2 regions of the Fodinicola acaciae genome follow, and region 2 is predicted to be linked to the other one. Evidence: riboswitches for the same ligand, from Rfam matches in the RefSeq annotation. Region 2 holds a riboswitch; the other holds the start of a gene.
The links. Region 2 has a riboswitch for cobalamin ahead of GNX95_RS25545 (CbtB domain-containing protein). Riboswitches for the same ligand answer to the same signal wherever they lie in the genome.
Positions count from the first base shown of each region.

Region 1: it holds a riboswitch for cobalamin, as region 2 does, so the genes downstream of both, metE (5-methyltetrahydropteroyltriglutamate--homocysteine S-methyltransferase) here and GNX95_RS25545 (CbtB domain-containing protein) in region 2, are expected to answer to the same signal.

Region 1 covers NZ_WOTN01000001.1:1,090,428-1,094,229, reverse strand. Annotated here, with positions in the region: gene GNX95_RS05025 (YqjF family protein) at 1-178, shown strand, start outside; gene GNX95_RS05020 (GNAT family N-acetyltransferase) at 130-705, opposite strand; gene GNX95_RS05015 (RNA polymerase sigma-70 factor) at 724-1,593, opposite strand; gene GNX95_RS05010 (carboxymuconolactone decarboxylase family protein) at 1,728-2,213, shown strand; cobalamin riboswitch at 2,215-2,453, shown strand; gene metE (5-methyltetrahydropteroyltriglutamate--homocysteine S-methyltransferase) at 2,560-3,802, shown strand, end outside.
Region 2 covers NZ_WOTN01000002.1:2,172,439-2,176,240, reverse strand. Annotated here, with positions in the region: gene GNX95_RS25560 (CPBP family intramembrane glutamic endopeptidase) at 10-846, opposite strand; gene GNX95_RS25555 (DsbA family oxidoreductase) at 1,005-1,646, opposite strand; gene GNX95_RS25550 (CbtA family protein) at 1,675-2,400, opposite strand; gene GNX95_RS25545 (CbtB domain-containing protein) at 2,410-2,622, opposite strand; adenosylcobalamin (AdoCbl) riboswitch at 2,625-2,764, opposite strand; gene GNX95_RS25540 (histidine phosphatase family protein) at 2,804-3,358, shown strand; gene GNX95_RS25535 (winged helix-turn-helix transcriptional regulator) at 3,321-3,802, opposite strand, start outside.

The DNA.
Region 1 (3,802 bases), on a different contig from region 2:
CCGTACGCGATACATACCGAACGAACATCCACCGTGGCCGCTGCGTCGAGCCGAGCTGTTCGAGCTGGATGACCAACTGGTCGCCGCCGCCGGACTGCCAAGCGTTGGCGGCGACCCCGTCAGCGTTCTCTATTCGCCAGGTGTGCCGGTGCGATTCGGTCCGTCGATCAGCACGTAAGCATCCGGCCAGGCCATCCGCAGGCGGTCCGGACTGCCGTTGAGTCGGGTCGGATCTCCCCCGGGCGCCGGCGCCTTGGCCATCTCGACCTCCGCGGCTCCGCATGCGCGATAGAACCGCTGCGCCGAGGTGTTTTGCCGTAAGACCCAGAGATACATCGCATCGCCGGCCGCCTGATCGCGGATGGCGAGCGCGGCCTGGCCGAGCAGCGCCGAGCCGATGCCGCCGCGCTGCTGGTCATGCCGTACGTGCAGATTGTCGACCAGACTCCCCCACCGCTCGTCCTTGTCGAACATGACGTGGACGAAACCGACGAGCTCCCCTTCCCGCTCGGCGAGCACCGTCGCACTGGCCGATGGCGCGGCGAGCCGTTCCGACCAGACCGCGTGGCGATCGGCGACCACGTCACCGTCGAGGAAGGAATCGGCGTACGCGCCCCGATAATGCCGCCGCCAACTGTCGGCGTGCAGCGTGGCGACCTCAGCCGCGTCGTCGGCTCGGGCCCGCCTGAATGCGATGTCTGCCATACGGTGATCATCTCTCGGTCAGCGCCGCAACGTCGTCTCCTGGTCCATGCGCGAGAGTTTCGCCGGGTTGCGTACGGCGTAGAAGCCGGTGACCAGGCCGTCGTCCATGCGCAAGGCCAGCACGGTGTCGACCTCGCCGTCGATCCGCAGCACCAGCGCCGGATAACCGTTGACCTGGGTGAGCTGCAGCGACTGCGCGTCGATCTGCTCCAGGCCGAGAGCCAGCAGCCGGGACACCTTGCCGACACCGACGATCGGCCGCGGCGCGGCCTCCTTGACGCCGCCACCATCGCCGAGAAAGACCACGTCCGGCGCCAGGATGTCCACCAGATGCTGCAGATCGCCGGTGGCGGCCGCGCGTTGGAATGCCTGCAGAGCGTCCCTGGCCTGGTCACGCGAGACGCTGCCGCGCGGCCGGCGGGCGGCGACGTGCTCGCGTGCTCGGTGCGCGATCTGTCGTACGGCCGCCGCGGTCTTGTCGATGGCCTCGGCGATCTCGTCGTAGCCGAGGTCGAACACCTCACGCAGCACGAAAACGGCTCGCTCGGTCGGCGTCAGCGTCTCCAACACCAGCATCATCGCCATCGACACGCTGTCGGCCAGCTCCACGTCCTCGGCCACGTCCGGCGCGGTGAGCAGCGGCTCCGGCAGCCACGGACCGACGTACGACTCCTTGCGGCGGCCGAGCGTACGCAGCCGGTTGAGCGCCTGCCGCGTGGTGATCCGCACCAGGTACGCGCGTCGGTTCTCGACCGTGTCCAGGTCGACGCCGGACCAGCGCAGCCAGGTCTCCTGCAGCACGTCCTCCGCGTCGGCAGCCGAGCCGAGCATCTCGTACGCGACGGTGAACAGCAGGTTGCGATGCTCGACGAACGTCTCGGTGTGCATGCCGGTCCTCTCGTGTCGCTCACCAGACACCACGTCGCACCGTGCTGTGACAGTGGCCCTCGTCACTGTCACACGCGGCGAATCGCCGGCATCTCGTGTTCGTCCAGTCCACAACACGAGTGAGGACGATCGTCATGGAACCCCGTATCAACCTGTTCGAGAACGAGCTCGCCGCCAAGTTCGGCAAGCGGTTCGCCAACGCCAGCATGGTGATCAGCAACTCGTCGCTGCCCAAGTCCACCCAGGAGTTGGTCAGCCTGCGGGCCAGCCAGATCAACGGCTGCGGTTTCTGCACCGACATGCACACCAAGGACGCCGCGGCGGCCGGTGAGACCTCAGTACGGCTGAACCTCGTCGCCGCCTGGCGTGAGGCGACCGTGTTCACCGAGGCGGAGCGCGCGGCGCTGGCGCTGGCCGAGGAAGGCACGCGTATCGCCGACCACCACCGTGGTGTGTCGGACGAGACCTGGCAGCAGGTGCGCAAGCACTACGACGACGACCAGCTCGCCGCGCTCGTGTCGCTGGTCGCACTGATCAACGCGGCCAACCGCATCAACGTCATCGTGCGTACGCCGGCCGGCTCGTACCAGCCAGGCATGTTCGACTCCTTCGTCGACTGACTAGAGTTGGCCGCGCAGCTGGTTCGCGGTCCACGTGTGTCGTGTGGACGGCGAGGCAAGAGGGAACCCGGTGCGAGTCCGGGACTGCCCCGCAGCGGTGAGTGAGAACGACAGCCGTCTGTCCCGTACGAGGGACGGCACTGGGTCCGCACGGGCCTGGGAAGCGACGGCCGGTAGGTGACCGGCGAGCAGCCGGTCGTGCTCACGAGTCCGAAGACCTGCCAGCGCCCGTCCCGCGACCGCGGGGCGGTTGGCCGCGACCTCGTGGGTGGGTCGGTCGGTGCGCTCGGTCCTGGGCGCCGACGCTCACCTGCGCGGTCCGCAGTGGACTCGCGAAGGAGAGCCCATGGCAGCAACGGTGTACGGCTTTCCCCGGCAAGGTGTCAACCGGGAACTGAAGAAGGCCGTCGAGTCCTACTGGAGCGGCGCCACCGACGCCGACACGCTCCTGGCCGCCGCGCGTGAGCTGCGACTGCAGCGTTTGGCGCAGCTACGCGACGCCGGCATCGCCGAGATCCCGAGCAACGATTTCTCGTTGTACGACCATATGTTGGACACGGCCATCATGGTCGGCGCCATCCCGGCGCGGCACCAGGCGGAGGCCGACCGCCTCGACCGCTATTTCGCGATGGCGCGCGGCACCGCCGACGCCGCTCCGCTGGAGATGACCAAGTGGTTCGACACCAACTACCACTACCTGGTCCCAGAGCTCGGACCCGGCACCGAGTTCCGGCTCGACGCGACCAAACCGCTCGAGGAGTTCGCCGAGGCCGGCATGGTCACCCGGCCCGTGCTGGTCGGTCCGGTCACGTTCCTGCTGCTGGCCAAGCCGGAGCCGGGCGCGCCGGCCGGCTTCGAGCCGCTGAGGCTGCTCGACCGGCTGCTGCCGTGCTATGCCGAGCTGCTGCAGGATCTGCGCGCGGCCGGCGCCGAGTGGGTCCAGCTGGACGAGCCGGCGCTGGTCACCGACCAGCCGCCGGCCGTGCTGGCGGCGGCGAAACGCGCGTACGACGCGCTCAGCGCGGAAAGGTCGCGGCCGAAGATCCTGGTCGCGACATACTTCGACCGGCTCGGTGACGCGCTGCCGGTGCTCGCCGGCACGGCCGTGGAAGGCCTGGCAATGGACTTCACCGGGCCGGCCGCCGCCAACCTCACCGACCTCGCCGCTGCCGGCGGCATCCCCGGCAAGCGGCTGGTCGCCGGCGTGGTGGACGGCCGCAACATCTGGATCGCCGACCTGCCGGCGGCACTGTCGACGCTTGGTACGTTGCTCGGTCTCGCGCAGACCGTCGACGTGTCGGCATCGTGCTCGTTGCTGCACGTGCCGATCGACGTCACGCTCGAGCGCGATCTGGATCCGCAGCTGGCCGGCTGGTTCGCTTTCGCGGCACAGAAACTGCAGGAGATCAGCACCCTGGCCAAGGGCCTGACCGACGGCCGGGACGCCATCGCCGGGCAGCTCCAAGTCAACGCCGCTCGGCGCGCCGCGCGTGCGGCCTCGCCGATCGTCCGCGTCGATGCCGTACGCGCGCGCGTTACAGCCGTGCGCGACACCGATCGGCATCGCGCGAGTCCTTACGACAAACGCC
Region 2 (3,802 bases):
CGTCCCACATCAGCCGAGCGAGACGAAGTACAGCACCACGCCGACCCCGTTCAGCATCGCGTGGACGACGATGTTGGCCCACAGGTTGCGATAACGCGACCACAACACGCCCAGAAACACACCTGTGACCCCCTGCAGCGCGACCGCCGTCGCCACGATGACCCAGGCCGGACCACTGCCATGCGTCGGCACGTGCATCAGCGCGAAAAGCAGCGCCGCGACGGCGATCCCGGTCGACCGGCCGGCCACCGCCTCCAGGTGAGTCTGCAGGAAATAGCGATAGAAGATCTCCTCGCCGACGCTCGCGGTGAGGAAGGTCGACACCGCGGCGACGGCGACGTACGCCGGATCCGGGTAGTCCTTGAGCGTCGGCACCGCCGGCGCCAACGGCGTCGCGTACGCCAGGCTGGCCCAGACCGCGATCGCCGGCACCGGGGCGAGCCACTGCCAGCGCGTACGCGGGACGATCCGCGGCTGCCGGACGTCGTCGCGGATGAACCGGAACGCCACCACCGGTACGACGACGAACATCAGCACTTTCAGCGCCAGATAGAGAATGCTGTCGCCAAGCGAGCCGATCCCGACCAACAAAGGAAAAAGCACGGCGAGCCCGACGAGCAACCACGTGCGCGCCACCGAACGCGGTTCGGCGACGGCAGGCGTACGCAACGGAATCACCAGAGCCACCGCGGTGCCGGCCAACACCGGCACCAGCAGCATCCACAGTGGACGACCACCGACGCCGCTGTCCGCCGACGAGCTCACCACACCGTGGCCGGTCGACGGCAAAATGACAACGCACACCACAAAGATCGCCGCGACCAGCAGCCAGCCGAATCTTTTCACGCCTCCAGCGTGGCAGCCACGGCGCCGCCGGACATCGGCTCAGAAATCGAACCGCACGTCATTCCTTCGATGTAGTCTCCTCGTCAGGGATCTCACAATAGCCGTCGACGCAAACGTCGGCGGTGTCATCGCCCAGCGGCACCAGCTCGATGTCGTCCTCAGCCATCCTCAGCCACCTTTCGCAACACCTGCGCGAAAACCTCGGACTCCTGCGCCCCTGACACGCCGTACTTTCCGGCGAACACATAGAAAGGCACGCCGCGGATGCCATAACGGGCGGCCAGCCGCTGGTCCGCGCGTACGGCGTCGACCAGCTCGTCGTTTTCCAGCACCCGCAGCACTTCGTCGCGGTCCAGGCCGACCTCGGCAGCCAGGTTGGCGAGCGCGGCGTGGTCGGCGAGGTTGCGTCCTTCCAGGAAGTACGCCGCGAGCAGCCGCTCCTTCATCGCCTCCTGCACACCGTTGGCCTTGGCCAGGTGCAGCACCTGGTGCGCCTTCACGGTGTTGGCCGGATGCATGTGCTCGAAGTCGTAGTGCAACCCCACCGACTCCGCGATGCCGCCGACTCGCGCGTTCATCTCCTTGACCTGCTCGGCCGTGACGCCGAGATGGCCGGAGAGGAAGTCGGCGTGCGACCCGTCGTAGTCGACCGGCATGTCCGGCACCAGCTCGAAGCTGTGGTATTCGATCTCGACCGGCACACCGGTCTCGGCCAGGCCGGCCTCCAGCCGTCGCTTGCCGATGTAGCACCACGGACAGGCGATATCGGACCAGATGTCGATTTTGATCGGTTCGTTCACGACATGAACAACCGCCGGGCGTACGCCGCTATTCCGCCGTCGCGACCGCTCCTTCGGTCAGCGGCCGCTGGACCAGCGCGCCGAACACCAGGCCGATGGTCGTCCACATCACCAGCTGCGTGCCGATCGAGGCGAGCCGGAAGTTCCACAGCACCGCGGCCGGAAAACCCGGCGGCACCTCGTCGACCGCCGGCAGCAGGATCGCCACGATCGTCGCGGCGACAACGAAAACCGCCGCACCGACCAGTGTCGCGTTCCACGCTCCGAGACGTGGCACCAACCGGCGGCCGACGTACGCGGCGGCCACCGCCAACGCGATCGACAGCACGACCATGGTGAAATACGTGACCGTACGCTGGCCGATCGTGTCGGGATTGCCAACCGCCGGCGGATTTCCGGGATACTTCAGGAAGGGCACCACGAAGGTGACCAGAAATCCGACCAGCGCGATGACGACCGAGGTCACCCGCGGACTCATCCGACCGATCCGGCCGTACGCGATGGCAAACGCCAGCGCGAAAAGTCCACCGAAGACCAGCGCGTAGACGAGCACACCCGTCGCCAGTCCGAGGGTGCTCTGCACCGCGCGGCTGACCAGCTCAGGTTCCTCGTGCTCGCCGGTCGCGGCGGCCATCGCCGACTCGAACGAGATCGCGCTGTTCACCGATGGCTCACCGAAAATCCGCCCGAAAACCAACGCGAGCACGCCGGCGGCAAGGCCGGCCAGCATGCCGCGGATCAGCAGCATCCTCATGATCGTGGCTTAATGGCAGGGAAAGCCGAGCAGGTGACGCGCGTCGTGCACGTATTCGTGCACGTAATGGCCGGAGATCAGCGAGGTTGCGCCCTCCTCCGCACCGACGAAGTAGAGCAGCACGACGGCCAGTGCCGCGACGAAAATGGCCCACGGCAGGATTTCCCTGACCGGAATGCGAATCGGCTCCGGCCTGGCCTGGGGTGTCGAGATGGCGCTCACAGCTTCTCCTCCTGGGTTGACGCGACCCTTGCGGCGGTGCGGACGACGACGGAGGGTCTGACTCGCGAGCTGAGGCTCGCTCACAGCGGCGCGACCGTGCCGGACTCTCACCGGCTTCCTCATTGCCGTCGAACGAGTGAACGCTAGGCTGCCGGCCAAGGTGGTGTCAATCGAGGAGAGCATGCTCACGTCGCGGCTTACGCTCATCAGCCACGCGCCGACGGCCGCGACACGCGCGGCCAGCTTCGCGATCGACGACGACGATCTGCTCGCGCCGGTGCCGCCCATCGGCCTGCGCGCCGGCACGTTCCTGACCGGCCCGGAGCGTCGATGCCGGCGTACGGCCGAAGGCCTCGGCTTCGCGGCGACCGTCGAGCCGCCTCTGGCCGACCTCGACGTGGCCGCGTGGCGCGGCCGTACGCTCACCGAGGTCGACCAGGCTGACCTGGCATTATGGCTGACCGACCCGGCCGCGACTCCGCACGGCGGCGAGTCCGTCGAGTCGCTGATCGCGCGGGTCGGCGCGTGGCTGGAGACCGTCGAGGGGCGTACGGTCGCCGTCACGCACGCCGCGGTCGTCCGCGCCGCGCTCGTCCACGCGCTCGCCGCGCCGCCGCGGTCCTTCTGGCGGATCGACGTCTCACCGCTCAGCCGCACGGCGTTGTCACGCTCCGGACCGTCCTGGACCGTCTCCTCGGTCAATCTCGCGGTTGGATCCGGACCGTCGTCCTCGTGAGCACGTGGCCGCACGACGAGCACAGCAGGCAAGGCGCCAGAGTGCTGCCGCACGGTGTGTGGGTGATCAGCACGGTCGGCTCGATCGCCGGATGCTGCGTGAGCGTCCAGTCGGCGATGAACACCAGCGTGGGAAAAAACGCGCGACCTTTCGCCGTCAGGTGATACGCCCGCGCGTCAGTGCGCGTGGTGCCGATGGTCGTACGCATGATGCCGAGCTCCACGAGCCGCGCCAGCCGACCGGACAACACGCTCGGAGCAATTCCCAGCGCGCGCTCGAACTCGGAGAAATGCCGGCCGCCGAAAAACGCGACACTCAGCAGGCCGACCGACCACCGGTCACCAAGCATTTCCATCGTGGTGGGGAAAAACAGCAGTGGATCGGCGGCGAAGCGGCTGCTGTCCGTACGTCGAAACCGCCGTTGTGCCTGGCCGGTCAGCATCA